One region of the Pseudomonas sp. AC247 genome, then DNA from elsewhere that is predicted to be linked to it. Evidence: predicted binding sites of a transcription regulator. Region 1 holds the regulator's gene; the other holds the start of a gene.
What was found. The regulator sigma-54, encoded in region 1, starts transcription at its own class of promoters, with help from an activator protein. The targets are predictions, from matches to a motif close to ANTGGCATNNANNTTGCTNT.
Positions count from the first base shown of each region.

Region 2: a site for sigma-54 is predicted at 10,467-10,486, ahead of flgB (flagellar basal body rod protein FlgB). Genes of this name have one in related genera too.

Region 1 is NZ_OZ409829.1:4,755,585-4,771,166, reverse strand. Features, by position in the region: gene ACZZ0B_RS21780 (class II fumarate hydratase) at 1-797, shown strand, start outside; gene ACZZ0B_RS21775 (hypothetical protein) at 825-1,265, shown strand; gene ACZZ0B_RS21770 (superoxide dismutase) at 1,267-1,878, shown strand; gene ACZZ0B_RS21765 (ZIP family metal transporter) at 1,909-2,802, shown strand; gene ACZZ0B_RS21760 (HPr family phosphocarrier protein) at 2,894-3,169, opposite strand; gene rapZ (RNase adapter RapZ) at 3,185-4,042, opposite strand; gene ptsN (PTS IIA-like nitrogen regulatory protein PtsN) at 4,045-4,509, opposite strand; gene hpf (ribosome hibernation-promoting factor, HPF/YfiA family) at 4,521-4,829, opposite strand; gene ACZZ0B_RS21740 (RNA polymerase factor sigma-54) at 4,903-6,393, opposite strand; gene lptB (LPS export ABC transporter ATP-binding protein) at 6,581-7,306, opposite strand; gene lptA (lipopolysaccharide transport periplasmic protein LptA) at 7,306-7,851, opposite strand; gene lptC (LPS export ABC transporter periplasmic protein LptC) at 7,838-8,410, opposite strand; gene ACZZ0B_RS21720 (KdsC family phosphatase) at 8,419-8,943, opposite strand; gene ACZZ0B_RS21715 (KpsF/GutQ family sugar-phosphate isomerase) at 8,944-9,918, opposite strand; gene ACZZ0B_RS21710 (ATP-binding cassette domain-containing protein) at 10,194-11,003, shown strand; gene mlaE (lipid asymmetry maintenance ABC transporter permease subunit MlaE) at 11,003-11,800, shown strand; gene mlaD (outer membrane lipid asymmetry maintenance protein MlaD) at 11,800-12,267, shown strand; gene ACZZ0B_RS21695 (MlaC/ttg2D family ABC transporter substrate-binding protein) at 12,279-12,926, shown strand; gene ACZZ0B_RS21690 (STAS domain-containing protein) at 12,923-13,228, shown strand; gene ACZZ0B_RS21685 (BolA family protein) at 13,344-13,583, shown strand; gene murA (UDP-N-acetylglucosamine 1-carboxyvinyltransferase) at 13,606-14,871, shown strand; gene hisG (ATP phosphoribosyltransferase) at 14,996-15,582, shown strand, end outside.
Region 2 is NZ_OZ409829.1:913,672-929,253, reverse strand. Features, by position in the region: gene ACZZ0B_RS04435 (4'-phosphopantetheinyl transferase family protein) at 1-617, shown strand, start outside; gene ACZZ0B_RS04430 (ATP-binding protein) at 734-2,344, opposite strand; gene ACZZ0B_RS04425 (response regulator) at 2,341-3,063, opposite strand; gene ACZZ0B_RS04420 (ribonucleoside-diphosphate reductase subunit alpha) at 3,910-6,804, shown strand; gene flgE (flagellar hook protein FlgE) at 7,490-8,803, opposite strand; gene flgD (flagellar hook assembly protein FlgD) at 8,834-9,553, opposite strand; gene flgC (flagellar basal body rod protein FlgC) at 9,569-10,012, opposite strand; gene flgB (flagellar basal body rod protein FlgB) at 10,016-10,426, opposite strand; gene cheR (protein-glutamate O-methyltransferase CheR) at 10,799-11,626, opposite strand; gene ACZZ0B_RS04390 (chemotaxis protein CheV) at 11,673-12,605, opposite strand; gene flgA (flagellar basal body P-ring formation chaperone FlgA) at 12,688-13,449, shown strand; gene flgM (flagellar biosynthesis anti-sigma factor FlgM) at 13,599-13,925, shown strand; gene ACZZ0B_RS04375 (flagella synthesis protein FlgN) at 13,974-14,441, shown strand; gene ACZZ0B_RS04370 (flagellar brake protein) at 14,534-15,280, shown strand; gene ACZZ0B_RS04365 (MFS transporter) at 15,575-15,582, opposite strand, start outside.

The DNA.
Region 1 (15,582 bases):
TACTCAACGGCTGGGCGCAGCAGCTCAAGGCCAATATCGCTCATCTGCAGGATCTGCTGCCAAGCCTGCAATCGCTGGCGCAGGGCGGTACGGCGGTCGGCACCGGGATCAACGCGCACCCTGAGTTCGCCGCGCGTTTCAGCCGTCAGCTCAGCCAATTGACCGACGTGCAATTCACGCCGGGCAAGGATCTGTTCGCGCTGATCGGCTCGCAGGACACCGCCGTCGCCGTCTCCGGCCAACTCAAAGCCATCGCTGTGTCGCTGATGAAAATCGCCAACGACCTGCGCTGGATGAACTCCGGCCCGCTCGCCGGTCTCGGTGAAATCGAACTGGAGGCGCTGCAACCAGGCTCGTCGATCATGCCGGGCAAGGTCAATCCGGTGATTCCGGAAGCCACCGCGATGGTCGCCGCGCAAGTGATCGGCAACGATTCGGTGATCACCATTGCCGGCCAGTCGGGCAACTTTGAGCTGAACGTGATGCTGCCGATCATCGCGCAGAACCTGTTGAGCAGCATCGAACTGCTGGCCAATTCCAGCCGCCTGCTGGGTGGCAAAGCCATCGCCAGCTTCAAGGTCAACGAATCGCGCTTGAAAGAGGCGTTGTCGCGCAACCCGATTCTGGTCACCGCACTCAACCCGATCATCGGTTACCAGAAGGCTGCCGAAATCGCCAAGCAGGCCTACAAGGAAGGTCGCGCGGTGATCGATGTCGCTCTGGAACACACCGACCTGTCGCGCAGCCAACTGGAAGAGTTGCTCAATCCCGAGAAACTCACCGCCGGCGGCGTGTAAGCACCGCAACCGCTTTGGAGGCTCACCATGGAGCACTGGAAACGCACGATCGAACGGGCCAATCGCTGCTTCATGCTGGGCGAACTGATCGATGCCCGTGAGGCTTACCTGCAAGCCCTGGCCTTGGCGCAAGTGTTGTACGAGCGCTGGGCAGATGCCGACGAAGCGGTGGCGGCCTGCGTCATCTCCCACCACAACCTCGCGGATTTGCACCTGCGCCTGAATCAGCCGGAGGAGAGCGCCGAATACCTCTGCGCCATCCACCAACGGCTGTTGCAGACCATGCAGGACGAGCGCCTGCGCCCGGCGCTGCGTGAAGCGGCGCTGCGCCAGAGCAGCAAGACTTACGTCGAGCTGCTGAATTTCATCAGCGAGCACGGCGAATACCCGCGCACTCAGCGCCTGCTGCACCCGGATACCGGCAATGCGCGCCGCGCGCCTGCCCCACATCACCATGGAGTCCATTGAAATGGCTTTTACCTTGCCTGCCTTGCCTTACGCCTACGACGCATTGGAACCGCACATCGATGCGCAGACCATGGAGATTCACTACACCAAGCATCACCAGACCTACATCAACAACCTCAACGCTGCGGTAGAAGGCACTGAGTACGCTGAATGGCCGGTGGAAAAACTGGTCGCCAGCGTCAAGGAGTTGCCGGAGAAACTCCGTGCCGCGGTGATCAATCAGGGCGGCGGTCACGCCAACCACTCGCTGTTCTGGGAAGTAATGGTGCCAAGCGGCGGCGGCAAACCGGATGGCGCGCTGGCCAAGGCAATCGATGAGCAGTTGGGCGGCCTCGACAGCTTCAAGGAAGCCTTCACCAAAGCCGCGCTGACCCGTTTCGGCAGCGGCTGGGCCTGGCTCAGCGTGACCCCGGAGAAGAAATTGATCGTGGAAAGCAGCGGCAACCAGGACAGCCCGCTGATGAACGGCAACACGCCGATTCTCGGTCTCGACGTCTGGGAGCATGCCTACTACCTGCGTTACCAGAACCGTCGCCCGGAATACATCAACGCGTTCTACAACGTGATCAATTGGCCTGAAGTTGCTGCGCGCTATCAGGCCGCACTGGTTTAAGTCTTCTATAAAAACAATCCAAGGCTGACTATGGGCACTGAAACACTGGCGATCGGAAGTGGGCGTATGTTTCGTTACGCAGTGGGATCGCTATTGCTGTTGGCGGGCATGACCTTGCTGGTTGCCCACGGACTGGCATGGCTGAATCTCGAACCGCGGCTGTTGCGGGCGTTGCAGGGTGGCGCGATCTGCGCGCTCGGCACGGCGCTTGGTGCGGTGCCGGTGCTGGTGATTCGGCGCATGCCGCAGGCACTCAGCGATACGTTGCTGGGGTTTGGTGCCGGGGTGATGCTGGCGGCGACGGCGTTTTCGCTGATCGTGCCGGGCATTGCCGCTGCCGAAAGTCTTGGTTTGACGCCGTGGGGCGCCAGTGGCCTGATCTGCTTCGGCATCATGCTCGGCGCATTCGGGCTGTATCTGGTTGATCTCAAGGTTTCCGGCGCGTCTCCGGAAATGCTCGTCGGCACCGTCGAGCACCCGGTGATTCCGCCACGGATCTGGCTGTTTGTGTTTGCGATCATTGCCCATAACATTCCTGAAGGCATGGCCGTCGGCGTGTCTGCCGGTGGCGGCATGCCGGATGCGGACAGCCTGGCCATGGGCATCGCTTTGCAGGATGTGCCGGAAGGTCTGGTGATTGCGCTGGTATTGGCCGGGGCAGGGATGTCGCGGGTGAAGGCGTTTATGATTGGCGCGGCGTCAGGCCTGGTCGAGCCGGTGTTTGCGCTGTTGTGCGCGTGGCTGGTCAGTCTGGCCCAGGTGTTGTTGCCATTAGGTTTGGCGCTGGCGGCGGGGGCGATGTTGCTGGTGGTGACCCACGAAGTGATCCCCGAGTCGCGACGCAATGGTCATGACAAATTGGCCAGCCTTGGTTTGTTGAGCGGGTTTTGTCTGATGATGGTGATGGATACTGCATTAGGTTGAAGATCAAAAGATCGCAGCCTTCGGCAGCTCCTACATTGGAATGCGTTCACTGTAGGAGCTGCCGAAGGCTGCGATCTTTTGATGTTGGCTGTCAGCCGCCTTCATCGAAGTAGTTGTTGATCAACGCGACCAACGCATCCAGTGCTTCCTGTTCCTGATGCCCTTCAGTACTCAGATAGATCTTGGTGCCCTTGCCAGCCGCCAGCATCATCATCGCCATGATGCTTTTGCCATCAACCGTGGTCTCAGGCGTGCGACCCACTCTGATCGTGCAATCCGGATACTGCCCGGCCACTCCAACAAACTTGGCCGATGCGCGGGCATGCAGGCCCAGTTTGTTGATGATTTCGATTTCCAGAGCAGGCATCGCGGTGTGAATCCTTTAAGTGAGGTCGCGGTGGCGAACCTGGACGTTCTTCAGGGTTTTCTGCAGGGCCTGACCCAGGCGTTCAGTCAGGTAGACGGAGCGGTGATGCCCGCCGGTGCAGCCAATGGCAATGGTCACATAGGCACGATTGCTCGCGGCAAAACGTGGTAGCCACTTGTGCAGGTAGGTGAAGATGTCCTGAAACATTTCTTCAACGTCGGGCTGTGCTGCCAGATACTCGGCCACCGGTGCATCGAGGCCGGACTGTTCGCGCAGTTCCGGTTTCCAGTAGGGGTTGGGCAGGCAGCGCACATCAAAGACCAGATCTGCATCCACCGGCATGCCGCGCTTGAAACCGAATGACTCGACCAGAAACGCCGTGCCCGGCTCCGGCTGATTCAGCAGACGCAGCTTGATGGTGTCGCGCAACTGGTACAGGTTCAGATTGGTGGTGTTGATCTTCAGGTCGGCGAGATCGGCGATCGGGCCGAGCAGGGCAGTTTCATCGTGAATCGCTTCGGCCAGCGAGCGGTTGGCATTGCTCAGCGGGTGGCGGCGGCGAGTTTCGGAGAAACGCTTGAGCAGGGTTTCTTCATCGGCATCAAGATAAAGCACATCACATTGAATGTGCTTGCTGCGGGCATCTTCGAGCAGTTCGGGAAAGCGGCTCAGGTGACTCGGCAGGTTGCGCGCGTCAATCGACACGGCGACCAGCGGTTGCGCAAGCTCCGTGTGGATCAGTGCGCGCTCGGCCAGCTCTGGCAGCAAACCTGCCGGCAGGTTGTCGATGCAGTAGTAACCGTTGTCCTCAAGGACATCAAGGGCGGTGCTTTTACCCGAGCCGGAACGGCCGCTGACGATGATCAAGCGCATGATTACTGCCCGTTTTGCTCGTCCAGAACGACCTGGTACAAGGCTTCGTTGCTCGCGGCGCTGCGCAATTTGTCACGCACGTCCTTGCGGTCGAGCATGCTGGCGATCTGACGCAGCAACTCCAGGTGCGCATCGGTAGCGGCTTCCGGGACCAGCAAGACAAACAGCAGGTCAACCGGCGCGCCGTCAATGGCGTCGAAATCGATGGGGGCTTGAAGGTGCATCAACGCACTGATGGGCGTTTCGCAGCCTTTGAGGCGGCAGTGAGGAATGGCGATGCCGTTGCCAAAACCGGTAGAACCGAGTTTTTCACGGGCAATCAGGGCCTCGAAGACATCTTGCATCTCCAGATCCGGCACTTCGCGGGCGATCAGGTTGGCAATTTGTTCGAGGGCTTTCTTTTTACTGCCGCCCGGCACGTTCACGAGGGAACGGCCGGGGGTCAGGATACTTTCAAGTCGGATCATGGGGTGGGGGGTTATCGACCGGTCGCGCCCTGGAGCAGGCTCTGGGTCTTTTCCTTATGCTTTTTGAGTTGTTTATCCAGCTTGTCGGTCAAGGCGTCGATCGCCGCGTACATATCGGTATGTTCCGCGTTAGCGACCACTTCGCTGCCGGGTATATGCAAGGTGGCTTCGATTTTCTGCTTCAGCTTTTCGACGCACATCGTGACCTGCACGTTGGTGATCTTGTCGAAATGGCGCTCCAGTCGTTGGAGTTTTTCCTCGATATAGGAACGCAGAGGTTGGGTCACTTCCAGTTGGTGTCCACTGATGTTGACTTGCATACAGCTTCTCCTTCGTTGCCAGTGCATAAAGCGGCAGGCTGGATAGCCTGCCACTGGAACGCTGTAACGTGGCTTACATCAACCGCTTGCGTTCGCTCGAAGGCGCGATCCCTAAGGATTCGCGGTACTTGGCGACGGTGCGGCGAGCCACCTGAATGCCTTGTGCCTCCAGTAAACCAGCGATCTTGCTGTCACTCAACGGCTTTTTCTGATTTTCCGCGGCAACCAGTTTTTTGATGATCGCGCGGATCGCCGTGGACGAGCATTCGCCGCCTTCGGAGGTGCTGACGTGGCTTGAGAAAAAGTATTTCAGCTCATAAATACCGCGCGGGGTATGCATGAATTTCTGTGTGGTCACCCGGGAAATCGTTGATTCATGCATGCCCACCGCTTCGGCGATGTCGTGCAAGACCAACGGTTTCATGGCTTCGTCGCCGTACTCCAGAAAACCGCGCTGATGCTCGACGATCTGGGTGGCAACTTTCATCAGGGTTTCATTGCGGCTCTGCAGGCTCTTGATGAACCAGCGCGCTTCCTGCAACTGATTGCGCATGAAGGTGTTGTCGGCGCTGGTGTCGGCGCGACGGACGAATCCGGCGTATTGCGCATTGACGCGCAGGCGTGGCACCGATTCCTGATTCAGCTCGACCAGCCAGCGCTCGTTGTCCTTGCGCACGATCACGTCAGGCACAACGTACTCGGCCTCAGTGGATTCGATCTGCGAACCCGGACGCGGATTGAGGCTCTGCACCAGCTCGATGACCTGGCGCAGCTCGTCTTCCTTGAGCTTCATGCGGCGCATCAACTGGCTGTAATCGCGACTGCCAAGCAGGTCGATGTAGTCCGTGACCAGACGCTTGGCTTCTGCCAGCCATGGTGTCTTGGCCGGCAACTGGCGCAATTGCAGCAACAGGCATTCGCCAAGGTTGCGCGCACCGATACCGGCCGGTTCGAATTGCTGGATGCGGTGCAGGACGGCTTCAATCTCGTCCAGCTCGATGTCCAGTTCCGGGTCGAACGCTTCGAGGATTTCTTCGAGGGTTTCGTCCAGATAGCCCTGATTGTTGATGCAATCGATCAGGGTCACGGCGATCAGGCGATCGGTGTCGGACATCGGGGCGAGGTTCAGTTGCCACAGCAGGTGGCTTTGCAGGCTTTCGCCGGCGGAGGTGCGGGTGGTGAAATCCCACTCGTCATCGTCGCTGCTGGGCAGGCTGCTGGCGCTGGTCTGGTAGACGTCTTCCCAGGCGGTGTCGACCGGCAGTTCGTTGGGAATGCGTTCGCTCCAATCGCCTTCTTCGAGGTTGTCGACGGTCGGCGCGGTTTCCTGGTAGGACGGTTCCTGGATCTCGGCGGGCTTCTGTTCAGCGTTGTCGGCCAAGGGGTCGGAATTGTCGAAGTCTTCGCCTTCTTCCTGGCGTTCGAGCATCGGATTGGATTCCAGTGCCTCCTGGATTTCCTGTTGCAGATCCAGGGTCGACAATTGGAGCAGGCGGATGGCCTGTTGCAGCTGCGGTGTCATCGTCAGCTGCTGGCCCATTCTCAAGACTAGCGATGGTTTCATGGCAGGGGCTTAACACCTTATTCGCCGGCGCTATGCGCCATCCACTACAGGGCGCCGAAGCGCCAAACTTAAGCAAATTATATGCCTGAAACTGAAGTGTTTGCCTAGAGCGCTGTAACAATTAAAGCGTATAAAAAGCTGCTTCATCGATACAGCGCCCTCGCGAATCACCAGGATGCTGTCGCGCTTACAGGCGGAACTCGTGACCCAGATACACTTCCTTGACCAGATCGTTGGCCAGGATGGTTTCTGCGTCACCTTCGGCGATCAGTTGACCGTCGTTGACGATGTACGCGGTTTCGCAGATATCCAGGGTCTCACGCACGTTGTGGTCGGTGATCAATACGCCGATGCCCTTGGCCTTGAGGTGGTGGATGATCTGCTTGATGTCGCCGACCGAGATCGGGTCGACACCGGCAAACGGTTCGTCGAGCAGGATGAATTTCGGCGCGGTGGCCAGTGCGCGGGCAATTTCCACGCGGCGGCGTTCACCACCCGACAGGCTCATGCCGAGATTGTCGCGGATGTGGCTGATGTGGAATTCCTGCAGCAGGCTTTCCAGCTCCTTGCGACGACCAGCCTTGTCGAGTTCCTGACGGGTTTCGAGGATGGCCATGATGTTGTCGGCGACCGACAGTTTGCGGAAGATCGACGCTTCTTGCGGCAGATAGCCGATACCGGCCTTGGCACGACCGTGCATCGGCTGGTGGCTGACGTCCAGATCATCGATCAGTACGCGGCCCTGATCGGCCTGCACCAGGCCGACGATCATGTAGAAGCACGTGGTCTTGCCGGCGCCGTTGGGGCCGAGCAGGCCGACGATCTGGCCGCTGTCGATCGACAGGCTGACGTCACGCACGACCTGGCGGCTTTTATAGGCCTTGGCCAGGTGCTGAGCTTTCAGAGTTGCCATTACTGGGTTTTCTCTTCGGTTTTCTTCTTCGGCTGGATCACCATGTCGATGCGCGGACGCGCCTCGGTGACCTTGCTGCCGGTAGCGCGACCGGCGCTGGCAAGTTTTTTCACCGTGTCATAGACGATCTTCTCGCCCTGAGTGGTGTTGTTGTCTTTATCGACAACCTTGGCCTTGTCGATCAGCACAACGCGGTTTTGCGCGGCGTGGTACTGGATTGTCACGCCCCAGCCCTGTACAGGCTTGGTATCGCCAGCGGTCTGCAGCTGTTCGAAGTAGGCGAGGTTGCCGACCGAGGTCACCACGTCGATATCACCGGTCGGGGTGCGGGTGATGGTCACGGTATTGCCGGTGACCTTCATCGAGCCCTGGGTGATGATCACGTCACCTTTATAGGTGGCAACGCCGTTCTTGTCGTCCAGCTGGGCATCGTCGGCCTGAATGCGGATTGGCTGCTCTTGATCGTTCGGCAGAGCCCAGGCGCTCACGCTTCCCAGTGCTGCGCCCAGACTGAGCAAAATAGGGAGGGTTTTAACGAGCCTCATACTGTCCTCTTACGTTCGATAGCAGGTGTATCCTGCTGTCCTTCAGGTACGCTTTCATTCCAACGCCAGTCGATACACCGCCAGCGCCGTCGATTCTAACGGGTTGCTCGGTCTGCGCATATTGCTCCTGCGGGAACACCGTCATGCGAGTGGAGGTGACCAGCAGATCGCGCTTCTTTTCATCGGTGCGCTTGATGCGCACCGAGTCGATCAATTCAACCTGGGTGCCACCCGAGTTCACTTCGCCGCGCTCACTGGTCACGTGCCACGGGAAATCCGTGCCGCGGTACATGTTCAGATCGGGTTTGGTGACCAGCGTGATGTCGGTCGCCTTGACGTGCTCGGCTTTCTCGGACGTCATTTCATATTGCACTTTGCCGTCCGGCAGGTATTGCAGGGTGTGTGTGTTGGTTGCATACCAGTCGATCGGGCTTTCGGTCGACGTGACCGGCGGCTTGTCGAGGAAGCGTTCCGGGCTGATGTTCCAGTAGCCGACCGCGGCGAAAAGCGCCGCGATGCAACCGAACAGCAGGAAGTTGCGAAATTTTTTGCTAAACATGGTTTGACTCACAAGTACGCGGCATTGGCGGCATCAAGGCTGCCCTGCGCACGCAGGATCAATTCGCAGAATTCGCGGGCGGCGCCTTCGCCGCCACGGGCGCGGGTTACGCCATGGGCGTGTTCGCGGACGAAATCGGCAGCGTTGGCGACCGCCATCCCCAGGCCCACGCGGCGGATCACCGGCAGGTCAGGCAGGTCGTCACCGAGGTAGGCGACCTGTTCATAGCTTAGGCCCAGTTGTTCAAGTAGACCGTCGAGAACGACCAATTTGTCTTCGCGCCCCTGAAAAAGATGCGGGATACCCAGGTTTTTCGCCCGACGCTCAACCACCGGTGTCTTGCGGCCGCTGATAATGGCAGTTTGTACGCCCGCATTCATCAGCATCTTGATGCCTTGGCCATCAAGGGTGTTGAAGGTCTTGAATTCGCTGCCGTCTTCGAGGAAATACAGGCGCCCGTCGGTGAGGACCCCGTCGACGTCGAACACCGCCAGTTTGATCGCTTTGCCGCGTTGCAGCAGATCGTTGCTCATTTACATGACTCCTGCGCGCAGCAGATCGGAAAGGTTGAAGGCGCCAATCGGGCGATCGTCCTCGTCGACAACTACCAGTGCGTTGATTCGGTGGTCTTCCATGATTTTCAGGGCCTCGGCGGCAAGCATCTCGGGCCGGGCGGTCTTGCCGTGGGCCGTCATTACCTGGTCGATGGTGGCGCTGCGGATATCGATGCTGCGATCAAGGGTGCGGCGCAAATCGCCGTCGGTGAAGATCCCGGCCAGTTTGCCGTCGGCTTCAAGGATCGCCGTCATGCCCAGGCCCTTGCGGGTCATTTCCATCAACGCGTCCTTCAAAAGGGTGCCGCGCTGCACCTGCGGCAGCTCTTGCCCGGCGTGCATGACGTTTTCAACTTTCAGCAACAGGCGGCGGCCAAGGGCCCCGCCCGGATGGGAAAACGCGAAATCTTCAGCGGTGAAACCACGCGCTTCGAGCAATGCCACGGCCAGGGCATCGCCCATGACCAGGGCTGCGGTGGTCGACGAGGTCGGTGCCAGATTCAACGGGCAAGCCTCATGCTCGACGTGCACGTTGAGATTGACTTCGGCTGCCTTGGCCAGCGGCGATTGCGGGTTGCCGGTGACGCTGATCAGCTGGATGCCCAGGCGCTTGATCAGCGGCAGCAGGGTGACGATTTCGTTGGTCGAGCCAGAGTTGGAGAGGGCCAGGATCACGTCGTCGCGGGTGATCATGCCCATGTCGCCATGACTGGCTTCGGCCGGGTGGACGAAAAAAGCCGGGGTGCCGGTGCTGGCCAGGGTCGCGGCAATCTTGTTGCCGACATGCCCGGATTTGCCCATGCCGACCACGACCACACGGCCTTTGCTGGCCAGAATCATCTCGCAAGCACGGACGAAATCGGCGTCGATATGGGGCAACAAGCCTTGTACGGCTTCCACTTCGAGTTGGATGGTGCGTTGTGCCGATTGAATCAGGTCGCTGGATTGGCTCATGTCAGAAATCGTATAGCCCGATGAAAAGGCGGCGATTATAGCGGTTATGTTGCAAAGCCTCACGCAAGATCGTCGCGCTTTGTCATTCCTCGTTACCAAATGCTTCGAAAACCTGCCGCGAGCCTGTCAAATCACTGAACATGCGCCGGCACAAGCCTTGGGCGCTTGGCGGTTGCAGTGATATAGTTCGCCGCCAGTTCGGCCTGCCCGGGATGTATGTGCTTTCCCAAGAAAGCCTGGCGTCCGAGTGAGAGGCTGCATCGCAAGGAGTTTAGATGAGTGCCGATAACGCCTACGCGGTCGAGCTGAAGGGAGTCTCCTTCAAGCGCGGTGCGCGCAGCATTTTCAATAACGTCGATATTCGCATCCCGCGCGGCAAGGTCACCGGCATCATGGGGCCTTCCGGGTGTGGCAAGACCACGCTGCTGCGGTTGATGGGCGCGCAGTTGCGTCCCACCAGCGGCGAAGTCTGGGTCAACGGTCAGAACCTGCCGAAGCTGTCGCGCAGCGATCTGTTCGATGCGCGCAAGCACATGGGTGTGCTGTTTCAGAGCGGCGCGCTGTTCACCGATCTCGATGTCTTCGAGAACGTCGCTTTCCCCCTGCGCGTTCATACCCAATTGCCGGAAGAAATGATTCGCGACATCGTCCTGCTCAAATTGCAGGCAGTCGGTCTGCGTGGCGCCATTGAATTGATGCCTGACGAACTGTCCGGCGGCATGAAACGTCGTGTTGCGCTGGCCCGGGCGATTGCGCTCGATCCGCAGATTCTCATGTACGACGAACCGTTCGTCGGCCAGGACCCGATCGCCATGGGCGTGCTGGTGCGCCTGATCCGTCTGCTCAATGATGCACTGGGGATCACCAGTATCGTGGTCTCCCACGATCTGGCCGAAACCGCGAGCATTGCCGACTACATCTATGTCGTCGGTGATGGTCAGGTGTTGGGGCAGGGCACACCGGATGAGCTGATGAACTCGGACGAGCCGCGTATCCGTCAGTTCATGACCGGCAATCCCGATGGCCCGGTGCCGTACCATTTTCCAGCGACGGATTACCGCGCAGATCTTCTGGGGAAGCGCTGATGCGCAGAATTTCATTAATAGAACGCGTTCGCCGGTTTGGCGAAGCGGCGATCGATGCCGTTGCGGTGTTCGGTCGGGCGACGCTGTTCCTGTTTCATGCCTTGCTGGGGCGTGGCGGCATCAGCGGTGGCTTCGGCTTGCTGGTCAAGCAACTGCATTCGGTCGGCGTGATGTCGCTGGTGATCATTGTCGTCTCCGGCATTTTCATCGGCATGGTCCTGGCGTTGCAGGGTTTCAGCATTCTGTCGAGCTACGGTTCCGAGCAGGCGGTAGGGCAGATGGTGGCCCTGACCTTGCTGCGTGAACTGGGGCCGGTGGTGACGGCGTTGCTGTTCGCCGGGCGTGCCGGTTCGGCGCTGACCGCCGAAATCGGCAACATGAAGTCGACTGAACAGCTTTCCAGCCTGGAAATGATCGGTGTCGACCCGCTCAAGTACATCATTGCCCCGCGTCTGTGGGCCGGTTTCATTTCCCTGCCGGTGCTGGCGATGATTTTCAGCGTGGTAGGCATCTGGGGCGGTTCGTGGGTAGCTGTCGACTGGCTGGGCGTGTATGAAGGCTCCTACTGGGCGAACATGCAGAACAGCGTGAACTTCACCAGTGATGTGCTTAACGGTGTCATCAAAAGCATCGTTTTCGCCTTCGTCGTCACCTGGATCGCCGTATTCCAAGGCTATGACTGTGAGCCCACTTCCGAGGGGATCAGTCGTGCCACCACCAAGACCGTGGTGTTTGCCTCGCTGGCAGTGCTCGGCCTGGACTTTATTCTGACCGCTTTGATGTTTGGAGATTTCTGATGCAAAACCGCACCCTGGAAATCGGTGTCGGCCTGTTCCTGCTGGCAGGGATCCTGGCTTTGTTGCTGCTTGCGTTGCGGGTCAGTGGCCTGTCTCCGACGTCGACCACCGACACCTATAAACTTTATGCCTACTTCGACAATATCGCCGGTTTGACGGTCAGAGCCAAAGTGACCATGGCCGGTGTGACCATCGGCAAGGTCACGGCGATCGATCTGGATCGCGACAGCTTCACCGGTCGGGTCACCCTGCAAGTGGATAAAAAGGTCGACAACCTGCCGACCGACTCCACAGCGTCTATCCTGACCGCTGGTCTGCTGGGCGAGAAGTACATCGGTATCAGCGTCGGTGGGGAAGACAAACCGCTGAAGGATGGCGGAACCATCCACGACACGCAGTCGTCTCTGGTACTGGAAGACCTGATCGGTAAATTCCTGCTCAATACCGTTAGCAAAGACGCCAAATGAGGAGCTTTTGAATGATCTCTATCTTGCGACGCAGCCTGTTGGTGCTGTTGGCGGCCTTGCCGTTGATGGGTAACGCCGTGGCGGCTGCGACTTCGGCACACGATCTGGTTCAGGACACAACCAACCGGTTGCTGGCCGATCTGGCGGCCAACAAAGAGAAATACAAGCAGGATCCGACTGATTTCTACGCGGCGCTCAACAGCATCGTCGGGCCGGTAGTCGACGCCGAAGGCATTTCCAAGAGCATCATGACGGTCAAGTATTCGCGCAAGGCCACGCCGGCGCAGATGCAGACCTTCCAGGAAAACTTCAAGAAAGGCCTGTTCCAGTTCTACGGCAACGCCTTGCTCGAGTACAACAACCAGGGCATTACCGTTGATCCGGCGAAGGACGAGTCGGGTGATCGCACCAGCGTCAACATGACCGTCAAGGGCAGCAACGGCGCGATCTATCCTGTGCAGTACACGCTGGAGAAGATCAATGGCGAGTGGAAACTGCGCAACGTGATCATCAACGGCATCAACATCGGCAAGCTGTTCCGTGATCAGTTCGCCGACGCGATGCAGCGTAATGGCAACGACCTGGACAAGACCATCAATGGTTGGGCCGGTGAAGTGGCCAAGGCCAAGGAATCCACCGAAAAGAACCCAGCACAATGAGTGAGGCCGCAGTTCGTATGAGTGATGTCGACGAGCTTCTGCTCAGCGGAGTGCTGGATTACCGCACCGGCCCTGACTTGCGCAAGGAAGGCCAGGCACTGATCAAGTCCAGTAAAGCGGCATCGCTGGTGATCGATTGCTCGGCGGTGAAGAAGTCCAGTAGCGTCGGCTTGTCGTTGCTGCTGTGCTTCATGCGCGATGCCAAGGCGGCCGGCAAGGTCGTCAGCATCCGCGCAATGCCCGAAGACATGCGCGAAATTGCTCAGGTCAGTGAATTGACCGAACTGTTGGCGCACCCCTGAACCCACATCTATAAAGAAGCCCCCCGTCAGAGTCCTGCCATGCGGGGTTCGCAGGCGCGGGGCTTTTTTGTATGATGTCCGACCCGTGCGCACAGGGCGCCGATTGAGGTTGAGCATGCAGGCCGTAGAAGTGAAGAGCTTCCTTGAAGGAAAGCTGCCCGGAACGTTGGTAGAAGTTGAGGGCGAAGGCTGCAATTTCCAGCTGAACGTGATTAGCGATGAACTGGCGGCGTTGAGCCCGGTGAAGCGTCAGCAGCAGGTCTATGCCCATTTGAACCCATGGATCACCGATGGCAGCATCCATGCGGTCACTATGAAATTTTTCAGCAGCGCGGCCTGGGCCGAGCGCACCTGAGCCTAAGGGCGTCGAGATTCTTATGGATAAATTGATTATTACCGGTGGCGCTCGCCTTGATGGCGAGATCCGCATTTCCGGGGCAAAGAACTCTGCCCTGCCGATCCTGGCTGCCACCCTGCTGTGCGATGGCCCGGTGACCGTTGGTAACCTGCCGCACCTGCACGACATCACCACCATGATCGAGCTGTTCGGTCGCATGGGCATTGAGCCGGTGATCGACGAGAAACTCAGCGTCGAAATCGACCCGCGCACCATCAAGACCTTGATCGCCCCGTACGAACTGGTGAAAACCATGCGTGCGTCGATCCTGGTACTGGGCCCGATGGTTGCCCGTTTCGGTGAAGCCGAAGTTGCACTGCCTGGCGGTTGCGCCATCGGTTCGCGTCCGGTCGACCTGCACATCCGTGGTCTCGAAGCCATGGGCGCGGTGATCGACGTCGAAGGCGGCTACATCAAGGCCAAGGCGCCTGAAGGTGGCCTGCGCGGTGCAAGCTTCTTCTTCGACACCGTCAGTGTGACCGGTACCGAGAACATCATGATGGCCGCTGCTCTGGCCAAGGGCCGCAGCGTGTTGCAGAACGCCGCCCGCGAACCTGAAGTGGTTGACCTGGCGAACTTCCTCAACGCCATGGGCGCCAAGGTTTCCGGCGCCGGCACCGACACCATCACCATTGATGGCGTCGAGCGTCTGGGTTCGTGCTTCTACAAAGTCATGCCTGACCGTATTGAAACCGGCACCTACCTGGTGGCTGCTGCCGTCACCGGTGGCCGCGTCAAGGTCAAGGACACTGATCCGACCATTCTCGAAGCCGTTCTGGAAAAACTCCGTGAAGCCGGCGCAGAAATCACCTGCGGTGAGGACTGGATCGAGCTGAACATGCACGGCAAGCGTCCGAAAGCAGTCAACGTGCGCACCGCGCCGTACCCGGCTTTCCCGACTGACATGCAGGCGCAGTTCATCTCGCTCAACGCCATTGCCGAAGGCACTGGTGCGGTAATCGAGACGATCTTCGAAAACCGTTTCATGCACGTGTACGAGCTGCACCGCATGGGCGCCAAGATCCAGGTCGAAGGCAACACTGCCATCGTCACCGGTACTGAAGTGCTGAAAGGCGCGCCAGTCATGGCCACCGACCTGCGAGCTTCGGCCAGCCTGGTGATCTCGGCACTGGTTGCCGAAGGCGACACGCTGATCGACCGCATCTACCACATCGACCGTGGTTACGAGTGCATCGAAGAAAAGCTGCAGATGCTGGGCGCCAAGATCCGTCGCGTTCCGGGCTGATTGCTGCATTGGGACACAGGGACGTGTCCACTGATTTTAAGAGTCGAGCCGGTTTCCGGCTCGATGTGTGTCCGGCGCCGATTGCGACCGGACATGAGTACCTTGATAAGGACTGACGTTTCCCATGTTGACCATCGCACTGTCCAAGGGCCGCATCCTTGACGACACCCTGCCGCTTCTTGCTGAAGCGGGCATCGTGCCGACCGAGAATCCGGACAAGAGCCGCAAGCTGATCATTCCCACGACTCAGGACGACGTTCGTCTGTTGATCGTGCGCGCCACTGACGTGCCGACCTATGTCGAGCATGGCGCGGCCGACCTCGGCGTCGCGGGTAAAGACGTGCTGATGGAATACACCGGCCAGGGCCTGTACGAGCCACTGGACTTGCAAATCGCCCAGTGCAAGCTGATGACCGCCGGCAAGATCGGTGCGGCCGAGCCCAAGGGCCGTCTGCGCGTGGCGACCAAGTTCGTCAACGTTGCCAAGCGTTACTACGCCGAGCAGGGCCGTCAGGTCGACATCATCAAGCTCTATGGCTCGATGGAACTGGCGCCGCTGATCGGTCTGGCGGACAAGATCATCGACGTGGTCGACACCGGCAACACTTTGCGCGCCAACGGCCTGGAACCTCAGGAACTGATCGCCACGATCAGCTCGCGCCTGGTGGTCAACAAGGCTTCGATGAAAATGCAACACGCCCGAATCCAGGC
Region 2 (15,582 bases), 3.8 Mb from region 1:
CCCGACTGCTCGGCGATGATTTTCAACGCAGCGCCATTGAGCCGCCGCCGAGCATCCAGCGTTCGGTGGCCAAGCGCCAGGCCGAGTTTCTCGCCGGGCGTATCTGCGCACGGGCGGCGTTGCAGCAGCTGCAAGGTTCAAGCGAGGTGCCGGCGATTGGCGAAGATCGCGCACCGGTGTGGCCGGCGCATATCTGCGGTTCGATCACCCACAGTACCGGGCGCGCCGCAGCGATCGTTGCCAACAGGCAGCATTGGCGTGGCCTGGGCATGGATCTGGAAAACCTGCTCAACGCCGCACGCGCCGAACGCCTCGCCGGGGAAATTCTCACGCCAGCGGAAATGCAGCGCATGGCCGCCGGCTCGCGGGATCAGTTGGCGTTATGGGTGACGCTGACGTTTTCGGTGAAAGAGAGTCTGTTCAAGGCGCTGTACCCGATCGTGCAGAAGCGCTTTTATTTTGAGCATGCGGAAGTGCTGGAATGGACCGAGTCGGGTGAGGTGCGCTTGCGGCTGTTGACCGATCTGTCGGCGGAATGGCATCACGGCACGGAGCTGGAAGCGCAGTTCGGGGTACAGGATGGGCAGTTGTTGAGTCTGGTCAGCATCCAGGCCTGAAGATTTGCGGCGTGGGCACCGACCTCATCGCGAGCAGGCTCACTCCTACATTTGAAATGCGTTCCCCTGTAGGAGTGAGCCTGCTCGCGATGAGGCCAGCCAAGCCATAACAATTGTCAGCGGCGTTCCTGATTCCTCGGCCAGCTCAGACTGAAGCACGCCCCACCCAGGCTTTTGCTTTTGCCGATGATCGCCCGGCCGTCATGCCAATGAATGATCCGCCGCACAATCGACAACCCCAGGCCATGCCCGCCCGACGCCCGCGTGCGGCTGTCGTCCAGACGCAGGAACGGCGTGAAGATCCGCTCCCACGCCACTTCCGGCACGCCCGGCCCGTCGTCCTCGACGTCGACCCGGCAACGTAACTGCCCGACCTGATAGCTCACCGTGACCTTCGAGCGCGCATGGCGCATCGCGTTGCTCACCAGATTCTGCAGCGCCCGGTGCAGGTAACGCGGCTCCGCCTCGACCCAGGCGTCGTCGTTATCGGCAGCAGACAGACACAGCCCGCGCTGCACCGTGACCTCGGCGCGCAGCGGCGCCAGCTCCTCGATGACCTGATTGACCAAGGCATCCAGATCGATGCGCTGGAAGGTCAGCGCTGGCGAACCTTGTTCGAGCCGTGCGTAGGTGAGCATCTCATCGACCAGCTTATCGAGGTCCTCGATGTCGTGATCCATGCCTTCGCGGTACTTCTCCAAGGCTTGCGGCGTCGTCGCAGAGCCGATCATCTCCAAACCGAAACGCAGGCGCGCCACCGGGGTGCGCAACTCGTGGGACACCGCGCGCACCAGTTCACGCTGGATCGCCAATAATTGTTGCAAGTGCTCGGCCATGCCGTTGAACGCCGCCGCCAGGCGCCCGACCGAATCGGCACCGCGCGCCGGCACACGGGTTTCCAGACTGCCCTTGGCAATGCGCGTGGCCGCCGCTTCGAGCCCGCGCAAACGTCGCTCCAGTTGGCGCACCAGCAAATAAACGATGAGACCGATCAGGCTCAGCCCCAGCGCGGCGATCAACACCAGCCATTCCGGCGGATAAGGGTTCATTTGGTACAGCGGGCCGATCTCCAGCACCCACGGCGTGCCGACCATGCCGGCAAACACACGGATCGAATCGCCGCCCTTGCCCAGCGCCATCACCGTGTCGCCCTCGGAGACACGACGGCTCTGGTCTTCATCCATGTCGGCGTCGTCCACCGTGACCAGGCGCAGGTCGAAACCAAAACCCTTCTCTTCCTTTATCTGCGCCAGTCGTTTGGGTTGCTCGGCAACCGGCACCCGCACCAGCTCATCGGCCAGCAGGTAAATAGTGGCGCGGGCCAGTTGCTCACTGATCTGCTGCACTTCGCCGGTGAGGACGAGTTGTTCCTTGTCGCTGACCAATCGATAGACTTTGGCCGCATGCGGGCCGGTCTGCTCGACCAGCGCCTGACCGCGCTGCACACGGGTGCGCTGGGTCAGATCGAGACCGGTGTCGCTGAAATTCTTCAGCGCCAGCGGAATCCCCAGCAGCCGCTCCCACACCAACAGCGCGCGATGCCGCTCGGTGGCGTTCATCGGTTGCAGGTTGTCGGCCATCAAAGAGAACGTGCCGTGGGCCAGGCGCTCGCGGTATTGCTCGCTGCGCACCTGATTGAGCAGGTGCAGCGCCAGCACACCGAGGACCGCCACCAGAATCAGCGCAGCGCACATGCCGCCGTAGATGCGCAGGAAGATCGAGTTCACAGGGCCAGGTCTGCGCAGGCTTCCGGAACGAACAGATAACCTTTGCTGCGGATGGTCTTGATCAGACGCGGATGGTCGGGGTCATCGCCGATTTTCGGGCGGATGCGCGAGATGCGCACATCGATCGAGCGGTCCTGGCCGTCATAGCCGATGCCGCGCAGGGCGGTAAAGATTTCCTCGCGGGAAAGAATGCGTCCGGCGTTGGAGACCAGCAGCCAGAGCAGGTCGAATTCGGCGCTGGTCAGTTCGATGCCGTTGTCACTCAGCCACGCTTCGCGCAGCGCATTGTCGACCACCAGCGGGCCGAATTGCAGACGGCGGGATTTTTCTGCGACCGGTTCAGCGCTGTCACTGCGGCGCAGCAACGCCTGAATGCGCGCCAGCAGCAATCGCGGGCGCACCGGTTTGCACACGTAATCGTCAGCGCCAAGGTCGAGGCCCTGGATCTGATCGGCGTCATCGGTGCGCGCGGTGAGCATCAGGATCGGCCCGTCGTAATGGTCACGCACCTTGCGACAGATGCTCAGGCCATCTTCGCCGGGCAACATCAGGTCGAGGATCACCAGATCCGGCTGCTCCTTGATGATCCGCGCCGCCGCCAGCGCACCGTTGCCTTCGATGCCGACGCGCAGTCCATTGGCTTGCAGGTAGTCGCGCGTGAGTTCGGCCAGTCGCTGGTCATCCTCGACGATCAATACCTCAAAGGCTTGTTGCTCCACCGGTGACCTCTGCTTGCTGTTTTTATTAATAAAGGATTGCCCAGACACACACGATCCCCTGTAGGAGCTGACGAGTAAAACGAGGCTGCGATCCTTTGATTTTGTTTTTTTCAAGATCAAAGGATCGCAGCCTTCGGCAGCTCCTACAGGGATCCTCTCGTGTTTTTGTCATGTTTTTGGAGGATAAAATCGCATTCACCTGGGCCGATTGTATAAACGGCGTACAGCCGGAACACAAGTCGGTAAATGCGTTCGGACAAGGCGGTTTTTTGTGATAGGGTTCGCGCCCTTAAAAATCCGCTGAAGCGTTTTTCCAGGCGAAAAAACAGTGACAAACGGTCTAGCTCAGCAGGTCCGCGGCCTACACGGGAATTCCTTGTTTCTTACACAATTTACGCACAGGTTTATCCACAGGTAGTACGTTGCAACACCCCTCAAAACGCATTATCTTGTAGCACGGCGCGGGGAGAGACCCTACATATGGGGTTTTCCACTCAAACGCCCAACCACATTTAGGGCCTGAAACTCAAGTGCTTTATTGCCAGTTTCCGGTTGAACCAAGCAAGTTTTTCAAAGCCCAAACCGCACTTGCGGATGGCACCGTTTTTTAGGTCGGAAACGACCGGAACGGTACGGGTGTTGCAGTCATTACTGTCACCCTGGAAGGAGTTTGGCTCGAGCCTTGGCTCGGCGCCGAAAACTTCGGCAAGGATGCGGCGCTACAAGCCTTTTTCCTACTGTTCCGAAGTTGTTACGCCGACGCTTGTCGGTTGCAGTGCTTCGGTACAGAACGGTGAGCACCATGACGGTGCCAAACAAACATAGAGAATGTGGAGACCACCCCCCATGCAAACCGACACAACTCGCGAGAACCCGCAGGGCACCTTGCCGCAGGCCGCCGATTCGAATTCGGATCTGGCAGCCACCGCGCCGGGTCAACTGCGCGTGATCAAGCGTAATGGCACTGTCGTTCCTTACACCGATGACAAGATCACCGTCGCTATCACCAAAGCGTTCCTCGCAGTTGAGGGCGGCACCGCTGCCGCTTCGTCGCGAATCCACGACACTGTTGCGCGCCTGACCGAACAAGTCACCGCGACCTTCAAGCGTCGCATGCCATCGGGCGGCACCATCCACATCGAAGAAATCCAGGACCAGGTTGAACTGGCCCTGATGCGTGCCGGCGAGCAGAAAGTGGCGCGCGACTACGTGATCTACCGTGACGGTCGTTCGAAAGAACGCGCTGCCCACGCCCCGACCGAAGAAGCGGTCAACGCTCACCCGTCGATCCGTATCACCCGCGCTGACGGCAGCCTGGCGCCGCTGGACATGGGCCGCCTGAACACCATCGTCACCGAAGCGTGCGAAGGCCTGGAGGAGGTCGACGGCGACCTGATCCAGCGCGAAACCCTGAAAAACCTGTACGACGGCGTGGCCCTGACCGACGTCAACACCGCCCTGGTGATGACCGCCCGTACCCTGGTTGAGCGTGAGCCGAACTACTCGTTCGTCACCGCCCGCCTGCTGATGGACACCCTGCGTGCCGAAGGCCTGGGCTTCCTCGGTGTGGCCGAAAGCGCCACTCACCACGAAATGGCCGACCTGTACGCCAAGGCCCTGCCGGCCTACATCGCCAAAGGTATCGAGTTCGAACTGCTGAACCCTGTGCTGGCCTCCTTCGACCTGGAAAAACTGGGCAAGGCGATCAACCACGAGCGCGATCAGCAATTCACCTACCTGGGCCTGCAAACCCTGTACGACCGTTACTTCATCCACAAGGACGGTATCCGCTTCGAACTGCCGCAGATCTTCTTCATGCGCGTGGCCATGGGCCTGGCGATCGAAGAGAAGCAGAAAGAAGACCGTGCGATCGAGTTCTACAACCTGCTGTCGTCCTTCGACTACATGTCGTCGACCCCGACCCTGTTCAACGCCGGCACCCTGCGTCCACAGCTGTCGAGCTGCTACCTGACCACCGTGCCGGATGACCTGTCGGGTATCTACCACGCGATCCACGACAACGCCATGTTGTCGAAATTCGCTGGTGGCCTGGGCAACGACTGGACGCCGGTGCGTGCACTGGGTTCATACATCAAGGGCACCAACGGCAAGTCGCAAGGCGTGGTTCCGTTCCTGAAAGTCGTGAACGACACCGCCGTCGCCGTTAACCAGGGTGGCAAGCGCAAAGGCGCTGTCTGTGCCTACCTGGAAACCTGGCACATGGACATCGAAGAGTTCATCGAGCTGCGCAAGAACACCGGTGATGATCGTCGTCGTACCCACGACATGAACACTGCCAACTGGATCCCTGACCTGTTCATGAAGCGTGTCTTCGACGACGGCAAGTGGACCCTGTTCTCGCCATCCGAAGTACCGGATCTGCACGACCTGACCGGTAAGGCCTTCGAAGAGCGTTACGAGTACTACGAAGCCCTGACCGAATACCCAGGCAAGGTTCGTCTGTTCAAGACCATTCAGGCTAAAGACCTGTGGCGCAAAATGCTCTCCATGCTGTTTGAAACCGGCCACCCATGGCTGACCTTCAAAGACCCGTGCAACCTGCGCAGCCCGCAGCAGCACGTCGGCGTGGTTCACAGCTCGAACCTGTGCACCGAAATCACCTTGAACACCAACAAGGACGAAATCGCCGTTTGCAACCTGGGCTCGATCAACCTGCCGAACCACATCGTCAACGGCAAGCTGGACACCGCCAAGCTGGAACGCACCGTGAACACCGCCGTGCGCATGCTCGATAACGTTATCGACATCAACTACTACTCGGTGCCACAAGCGAAGAACTCCAACTTCAAGCACCGTCCGGTCGGTCTGGGCATCATGGGCTTCCAGGACGCGCTGTACCTGCAGCACATCCCTTACGGTTCCGACGCTGCCGTCGAATTCGCCGACAAGTCGATGGAAGCGGTCAGCTACTACGCGATCCAGGCTTCTTGCGACCTGGCTGACGAGCGCGGCGCGTACGAGACGTTCCAGGGTTCGCTGTGGTCCAAAGGCATCCTGCCACTGGATTCGCAACAGATCCTGATCGAGCAACGTGGCCAGAAGTACATCGACGTTGACCTGAACGAATCCCTGGACTGGGCACCGGTTCGCGCCCGTGTACAGAAAGGCATTCGTAACTCCAACATCATGGCCATCGCACCGACCGCGACCATCGCCAACATCACTGGCGTCTCGCAGTCGATCGAACCGACCTACCAGAACCTCTATGTGAAATCGAACCTGTCGGGCGAATTCACCGTGATCAACCCGTACCTGGTTCGCGACCTCAAGGCTCGCGGTCTGTGGGACTCGGTCATGATCAACGACCTGAAATACTACGACGGTTCGGTGCAGCAGATCGAGCGCATCCCGCAAGAACTCAAAGAGCTCTACGCGACTGCTTTCGAAGTGGACACCAAGTGGATCGTTGACGCCGCCAGCCGTCGTCAGAAGTGGATCGACCAGGCCCAATCGCTGAACCTGTACATCGCTGGCGCATCGGGCAAGAAACTCGACGTGACCTACCGCATGGCCTGGTACCGTGGCCTGAAAACCACTTACTACCTCCGTGCCCTGGCCGCGACCAGCACCGAGAAGTCGACCATCAGCACCAGCAAGCTGAACGCTGTTTCCAGCGGCGGCAACCACGGTGATGATTCGGTCCTCGCAGCACCTGCCGGCCCTGCTCCAGTGCCAAAGGCTTGCGCGATCGACGAGCCGGATTGCGAAGCTTGCCAATAAGCTGAGCCGAGTCAGGGGTTGCAAAACCCCTGAACCCAAAACCCCCGACAGACCTCTGGTTTGCCGGGGGTTTTCTTTTGCCCCACATTCCTGTGCAGGAGCTGCCGCAGGCTGCGATCTTTTGATCCTGTTTTTGCTGCATCACAAGCAAGATCAAAAGATCGCAGCCTTCGGCAGCTCCTACAGGGCTGACTTCAACTGCCAGAACATGGTCGGCTGACAGGCCGCCATCGCGAGCAAGCTCTGCTCCTACGAAGAGCAAAAGCAGAACGCACACCGCTTCTGCTTCTCACCACTCAACACAATGAGCGCAAGCTCGAGTACCGCTTTTGATCTTGATCCACGGGCGACGTCGGAAGGCTGAGTGGAGGGATTGATCCGGGGGTGGGAGCGTAGCGACCGTTTGGCGCAGCCAAACACAGCGAGAGGAGGTGCAGCGAAGCAAACCGTAGGCGCTGCGCCCGGATCGATCCCGGAGCGAAGGAACCCCGAGCCCCAGCGAGCGGGCCGCACGTAGGAGCAAGCCTTTTCGGTTACCTTTTCGGCGTTTGGAAAAGGTGACCCGCCGTCAGGGCGGAACCCTGAGCAGCCGTTACCGCAGCAACGGATACCCCCCCAATCCAAGCCCAAAAAAAAGCCCCTCAACCGAGGGGCCCCTTCCACAAACCAAAACCAAAAACCCAAATCAGGTCATCTGAATAATGGTCTGCATAATCGTGCTCTGAGTCGAAATGGTCTTGGCGTTCGCCTGATAGTTACTCTGCGCCTTGATCAGATCCACCAGCTCATTGGTCAGGTTAACGTTCGACTCTTCCAGCGAGTTCGACACGATCGAGCCCAACGTACCGGTCTTCGGCGCATCAACCCCAGCCACACCCGACGCGAAAGTCTCCTTCCAGCGCGTACCGCCAATCGGCTGCAAACCCTGCTCGTTGGCAAAGCTGGCCACCGCCACCTGACCAATCGCCTTGGTCTGCTGGTTGCTGAAGTTAGCCGTCATCACACCGGTCGAATCGATGGTCAGACTGGAAATCTGCCCAGTCGCGTAACCGTCCTGATACTGCGCAGTGCGCGCCGTCGGAGCGTTATACGAAGTGGTCAACGCCGTGTTGAAGGCGATACCGGTACTGTTGGCCTTGGAACCGTTCGGCCCCCAGGTCACTGGCGAGGTCGTCGCGTTGGTCACCACACCAGGAATCCAGCCGTTCATGGTCAGGGTGTTGCCGGATTTGACCCAGCCAGTGCCCGCCGTCAAGGTCGCGATGGAACCATCAGAGTTGAAGGTGATGTCGTGAGTCATCGGCGTCAAGACGTTGTTGGTCGGATCCGATGGGGTACGACCATCCATGTAGGTGTAGACGCTCCAGGCATTGGTACCCGTTTTCACGTAGTACTGATCCATGCGGTGCTCGTTACCCTGAGTGTCGTAGACCGGCGTCGAAATCAGCTTGTTGTAGCTGTTCAGATCGGTCGGACTGAACGGCGCCACCGTTGGCTTGGTGTCTTCCGAGTTCAGGTTCATGGTCTGGTCGATCTTCGACGTCGCGTTCGGCTTGAGGGCCGAGGTGTCGATCTTCAGGTCGGTCAGCACGCCGGTCATGATCTTGCCGTTGGCATCAACGCCGTAACCTTGCAGACGGTTGCCGTTGTTGTCGACTACATAGTTTTCAGCGTCGGTCTTGAACGCACCGGCACGGGTGTAGCTCAGCGAACCGTTGTCGCTGAGGATGAAGAAACCGTTGCCCTGGATACCCATGTCCAACACGTTACCGGTGTTGTTCACGTCACCCTGACCGAACTGCTGGGACACGTTGGCCAGACGCACGCCGTTACCGACGGTCTTGCTGCCAGTGCCCAGGCGCGTGGCCGAGTACACGTCTTCGAATTCTGCACGGGACGATTTGAAACCGGTGGTCGCGACGTTGGCGATGTTGTTACCGGTCACATCCAGTTGTTTGTTGGCTGCATAGAGACCGCTAAGGCCGATATTGAAAGACATATTCCACTCCTTTGTGCCGGTTAGTCGGCTCTATATACCAATGGTTTGTACTTTGGACAGCGCAACGCTGCCCAGGCCCGCCAGGTTCAGCATCAACTCACCGCCGGTCTGGCTGATGGTCACGCTGTTAACGGTGGCCGGCAGATACGTAACCAGCGAAGTCGCCTTGCCGTCGTACGTGGCGCTGGCGGTGAACGTGTAAGTGCCCGCTGCCGCGACCGCACCGGACGCGTCTTTGCCGTCCCAGATGAAACCGGCATTGCCAGCGGTCTGGTTGCCCATGTCGATGGTGCGCACGACTTTACCGTCGGCGTCTTTGATTGACAGCGAGACAGCGCCGGAGGCCGGAACCACCACGGTGCCGTTGAGGCTCTTGCTGGTATCGACCACAGCCTTGTCGGTCTGGGCGATGACCGAACGGCCCACCAGCGACGACGCTTGCAATGCTTGCGACGAGTTGTAGTTGCCGGCAATCCCGCTGACGGTGGAGTTCAGCGTGGTGATGCCTTCCAGGCTGCTGAACTGCGCCAACTGAGCGACGAACTCACTGTTGTCCTGCGGGTCGAGCGGGTTCTGGTTTTTCAGCTGGGTGACCAGCAATTGCAGAAACGCATCTTTGCCCAGGGCCTGTTTACCGGTGGCACTGTTGGTGGCCGCAGCCAGACCATCAGTGGTCGTCCCGGTCTTGACCGAAGAGTTGGCCAGTACGTCTTTAATGCTTACGCCGCTGGTGGAATCGGAAACACTCATGGCAGTCGCCCCTTATTACTGACCGAGGGTCAGCACCTTCTGCATCATGGTTTTGGCGGTGTTCATCATTTCGGCGTTGGTCTGGAACGAACGGCTCGCGGAAATCATGTCAGCCATTTCTTCCACCACGTTGACGTTCGGGTAGTAGACGTAGCCCTTGGCGTCGGCGGCCGGATGGTTCGGCTCGTAACGCGCTTCGAGGTTGCTCTGGTCTTCGACCACACCGAGCACCTGCACGCCTTGACCGGCCGCGTCCTGACTCTGGAACAGCGAGTTGCTGCCGCTGTTCTGGCCGCCCTGGAACATGGTGGCGAATACCGGGTGACGGGCGCGATAGGTCTGATCGATGCTCGACGAGACGGTTTCGGCGTTGGCAATGTTCGACGCCACGGTGTTCAAACGCGTGGTTTGTGCGCTCATGCCGCTGCCGGCAATGTTGAAAACGCTGGACAGGGACATGGATTACTCTCCGCGCAGGGCTGACACCAGCCCTTTGAATTTGCTGTTGAGCAGGGTGAAGCTGGCCTGGAAGCCGACGGCGTTTTCCGCGTAGTTCGACTGTTCCAGCTGGGCGTCCACGGTGTTCTGGTCGATCGAAGGCTGCATCGGCGTGCGATACATCAGCGATTCGTCGCCATTGCCCAGACCTTCGGCCTCGATATGACGGCTGTTGGTCATGTTGAGGGCAAAGTTGCCGCCTTTTTTGGTTTTCTCGGTCTGTGCTTCCAGCACTTTGGAGAAGTCCAGATCCCGAGCCTTGTAGTTCGGGGTATCGGCGTTGGCGATGTTGTTGGCCAGGACTTCAGCGCGCTGGGCGCGGAAGCCCAGGGCTTGTTCGTGAATGCCGAGCGCTTTATCGAAGCTGATGCTCATGTCGGGAACCTTCGGGTGACCGGTTTTTCGTAACTGAGCTTTAGCAAGCGGCGTGCCAAAGCGAAAAAACCCCGTAAACCGGGGCTTCGCGGGCAATCGGCAAAGCGGCAATGCCAGAAAAGCGGCAACAGGTTTCCGCCGAATGCCGCTTTTCTGCCGCTTGCCTTCTCCCTCACCCACACCACAGCCCCCTTGTAGGAGTGAGCCTGCTCGCGATAGCGGTGTGTCAGGCACCGATGATGTTGGATGTGCTACCGCTATCGCGAGCAGGCTCACTCCTACACGGGTTTTGTGGTGTCAGGGAGAAATTCCGCAGGCATAAAAAAACGGCAGGCCTTTGCGGGCCTGCCGTTTTTGCTGTTGCCGATGCAATCATTTCGCCTGGTAAATAATCCCCGGGCTGCACTGCACCATCTGGTAATGGTCCGGCAAACCGTTCAGCGCTTCGGAAGCGCCAAGGAACAGATAACCGCCCGGCTTCAACGTGCTGTGAATGCGCAACAGGATGTCTTTCTTCACTTCGGCAGAGAAGTAGATCAACACGTTGCGGCAGAACACGATGTCGAACTTGCCCAGCGCGGCATAGCTGTCGAGCAGGTTGAACGAGCGGAATTCCACGCGGTTCTTGATCGGCGCCTTGATCACCCAGCGCCCCGGCCCTTTCGGGTCGAAGTAACGCTGCAGACGTTCCGGCGACAAACCGCGACCGATCGCCAGGCTGTCGTACTCGCCCGTCTTGCAGTTGGTCAGCATCAGGCCGGACAAATCAGTAGCAACGATCTGCACACCCATCTTCAACTGGCCCAGGTTGCTGCGCTCGAACTCGTCGATCGACATCGACAGCGAGTACGGTTCCTGGCCCGACGAGCAGGCTGCCGACCAGATCCGCAGACGCTGGTTGGGGCTGGCCTTGATCGCTTCAGGCAGTACCTTGTTCTTCAAGACTTCAAACGGATAGGTGTCACGAAACCACAGGGTTTCGTTGGTCGTCATGGCATCGACCACCTGCTCGCGCAAACCGCTGCGCGGCTGGGTCTGGATGCGCTGAACCAGCTCACCCAGGGATTTGATGCCTTGCTGCTCCATCAGTTTGTTGAGACGGCTCGAGACCAGGTACTGCTTGTTTTCACCGAGCAAAATGCCACAGGCTTTTTCCAGGAAGACCCGGAACTGTTCGAAATCCAAATTACCCGTAGACAATGATGCCGCCTCTTAAATCGTGTTGACCGCCAAGGGCAAAACGCCCTTAGCTGATATCTGCTGCTTTGATCCGGTCGACTACCCGGGATGCCAGGTCATCAGGACGGAATTTGGCCAGGAAGTCATCGGCACCGACTTTCTTGACCATCGCCTGATTGAATACCCCGGACAACGAAGTATGCAGGATGATGTGGAGCTTTTGCATGCGCGGGTCAGCGCGAATCTCGGCCGTCAGGGTGTACCCGTCCATCTCCGGCATCTCGATGTCGGAGATCATCATCAGGAACTCTTCTTCCGGCTTCTTGCCCTCATCGACCAGCTTGCGCAAGTAATCCAGCGCCTGCTTGCCGTCGTTCAGCGCCACCACTTCGACACCGACCGTCTGCAGGCAACGCGTGACCTGCTTGCGCGCCACTGACGAGTCATCGACCGTCAAGACCCGCAGCGACAACGCCTTGGTCTGGGTCTCGACATCGACCACGCCCACCGAAATCGCTTCCGGTGTCGGCGCAACTTCCGCCAGCACTTTCTCGACGTCGATGATTTCGACTAACTGATTGTCCACCCGAGTCACAGCGGTCAGGTAATGATCGCGACCCGTGCCCTTGGGCGGCGGATGAATCTCTTCCCAGTTCATGTTGACGATGCGCTCCACCGAGCGGACCAGGAAACCCTGGGTCTTGGTGTTGTACTCCGTGATGATCACGAACGGGTTGTTCTTGTCTTTCAACGCACCCGAGCCGGTCGCCATTGCCAGATCCAGGATCGGAATGGTCGCCCCTCGAATATTCGCCACCCCGCACACGACAGGACTGGACTTGGGCATCAACGTCAGCGACGGGCATTGCAGCACTTCCCGCACCTTGAACACGTTGATTCCATAGAGCTGCTGACCGTCAAGACGGAACAACAACAGCTCCAGGCGATTCTGCCCCACCAGTTGCGTGCGCTGGTTCACCGAATCCATTACACCAGCCATGCCCAGACTCCTACATCAACGCCAAGTGTTGTTGCGACGCACATTCATTGCTAAACGGCACGGCGCTTGCTTTTTAACTCGTATGAACGCTCAAACGACATTTTTCCGACGCCTGACATCGCCCCTCCGCAGAGGGCTCTGTGCCGCGTGCGCCATTTGCTGCTTTTTTGCTGGCAGTCCTGCCATTGCTGATGCGGTTACCTTGCCTGACATGCTTATCGGCGTCACTCAGGGCTTTCTTGAGTTCACCGTAGAAGACTATCTGGCCACCAGTCAAACCGAAGGCCGCTATGAAATCGAGGTCAAGCAACTCGATCCACGTATGCGCATGCCTATGTGCGACAAGGAATTGACAGCCACTTTGGAGAGCCCGGCACGTCCTTTGGGCCGCGTAACCGTGAAGGTTCGCTGTGAGGGATCCTCACCCTGGACCGTGTTCGTGCCCGCTCAAGTCCGCCTGTTTCGCGAGATTGTCACCACCACCCGGCCACTCAAGCGTGCCGGAATTATCGAACCGCAAGACGTGACCTTGCGCGAACGCGACGTCAGCCTGATCAATCAGGGCTTTCTGACCTCGGTGGACGAAGCGATCGGGCAAAAATTAACCCGACCAACGGTCGCCGATCAGGTGATTACCCTGGTCCATCTGGAACAGGCCGAAGTCATTCGCAAAGGCGATCAAGTGGTGATTACCGCCCGCAGCGGTACGCTGGCGGTACGGATGCCGGGCGAAGCCCTGTCCAACGGCGGATTGAAAGAACAGATCAGGGTGAAAAACCTCAACTCCCAACGGGTCATCAAGGCGCAAGTCACCGCGCCAGGCCAAGTGGAAGTAGCGATGTAGAAAACTGGCGCTGATCCCGGCTGTTCCCTAAACTGTGCCGCAGCAGGATTCGCGCCGGCGCATGCAAGGTTCGTTGGTAAATGCGCCTAAAGTTTTCCAGGGGATGGCCGAAAACATGGCAAGCGTCCAAATTCCCAGAGGTTTTTATCATGGTCATCGATTTCAGCCGTTTGAACAGCTCCTCGTCACTTACGGGCAGTACACGTACCAGCAACGCCAAGGACACCGCCGAAACCGGCACCTCCGCGCCGCTGAATACCCAGGCCGAACCGGCCAGTACCGCAAAAAGCGGGGAATCGGTACACCTCAGCAATGAGGCTCAACAGTTGCAGAAGGTCACTGACAAGCTGCGCGATCAACCTGCTGTCGACAAAGCCCGTGTGGCCGAGTTGAAAGCCGCGATTGCCGATGGCAGCTATAAAGTCGACAGCAACCGTGTAGCCAGCAAACTGCTCAACTTCGAAGCCCAGCGCTAGGCCAACGCCAGCGCCAGGCTTTTGGACGCTTAAAACCCAAGGCCAGCCATGCACGACACTAATTTATTGCAACTGATCATCGACGACTTTGCTCCAGCTCAACAATTGCTGGAGTTATTGCAAACCGAGTCCCTCGCTTTGCACGGTCGTGACATGCCCCTGCTGGAAGAAGTTCTGGCACGCAAACAGGCGCTGATCATTCTGCTCGAACAGCATGGCCGCAAACGCAGCGAAATCCTCGCCAGCCTTAACCTGCCGACCAATCGGCAGGGGCTTGAGCAATTGGCCAGCCAATCGAGCATTGGCGAACAATTGCTCAGCCAGAGCGATTTCCTCACCGACCTCATCGCGCAATGCCAGGCGGCCAACGTCAACAATGGCCAATCGATCCTGGTCCAGCAGGCCGCCACGGCCAATCAGCTGAAGATCCTCACCGGCGGCGAGCCGCCAGCGCTCTACGACGCCAGCGGTGCCTTCTCCAAGCTTGCGAAGCCGCGCGCGCTCAGTCAGGCGTGAGCCGTTCGATGCCTGCGCTCTATCAACCTGCGAAACATGCTGGCAAAATGCTGGCTAGTCGTAGTCAAATTTTGTCTGGAGATTGATTCAACGTGTCCAACGTCCTTAGCGCGGATGATGCTCCGCAGCCACCAAAGGTGCTCACTACACCTCTGGAAATCTCCAGCAACCTGCGCCAGCTGCAAGAAAGCCATGATCCGCTGATCATCACCTTCCACGAGCGCAGCCAGCGTTTCCAGAGTTACCTGATCAAGGTCGACCGTGACACCGGGACGATCGCTCTGGACGAAATGATCCCGCGCGACGGCGAGCGTTTCTTGCAGGCCGGTGAGCCGTTCAAGGTCGAAGGCTTCCACGATGGCGTGCGCATCGCCTGGGAATGCGACGGTACGTTGAACATCGAAGAATCCGAAGGTGATCGCTTTTACACCGGCGAGCTGCCGACCGAAGTGGTTTACCACCAGCGTCGCAATGCATTTCGCGCCGCGCTGAAACTGACCGATCTGGTCAGCGTTGAACTTGGCGGCGAAAAGCTCAAGGCGCCGATCAACGGCAAGCTGCTGGATATTTCCGCCACCGGTTGCAAACTGCGCTTCGAAGGCGACATCACTGACCGCCTGCAACTGGGCCAGGTCTACGATCGCCTGATCGCCCCGCCACTGTTCGGCAACCAGCCGACCTCCGTCGAACTGCGTTATCTGCACTTCGAAGAAAAACTCAACATCACCTTTGCCGGTTTGCGCTTCCACAACATCAGTGGCCAGGCTGCCCGCAACGTTGAGCGTTTTGTGTATCAATTGCAGCGTGAAGCACGGCGTTTCGACAAAGACGACATGTGATTCAGACGCGCAAACAAGAAGGGCAGTCCTTGGCGGGACTGCCCTTTTTTGTACCTGCTCCAATGATCCGACAGCAATGAGCTCCCTGTGGTGAGGGGATTTATCCCCGATGGGCTGCGAAGCGGCCCCAAATACTGACCCCGCATTTCTCCTGACTGATCGCATTGAATGGCTGGCGGCTGCTGCGCAACCGAAGGGGATAAATCCCCTCGCCACAGAGACTGTGGCCGACTGCACAGACTCTGTTCACTGCAGAGTCATAGGCTCACTACTGATGGCTGCGACTCCAGGATATCAAGGTC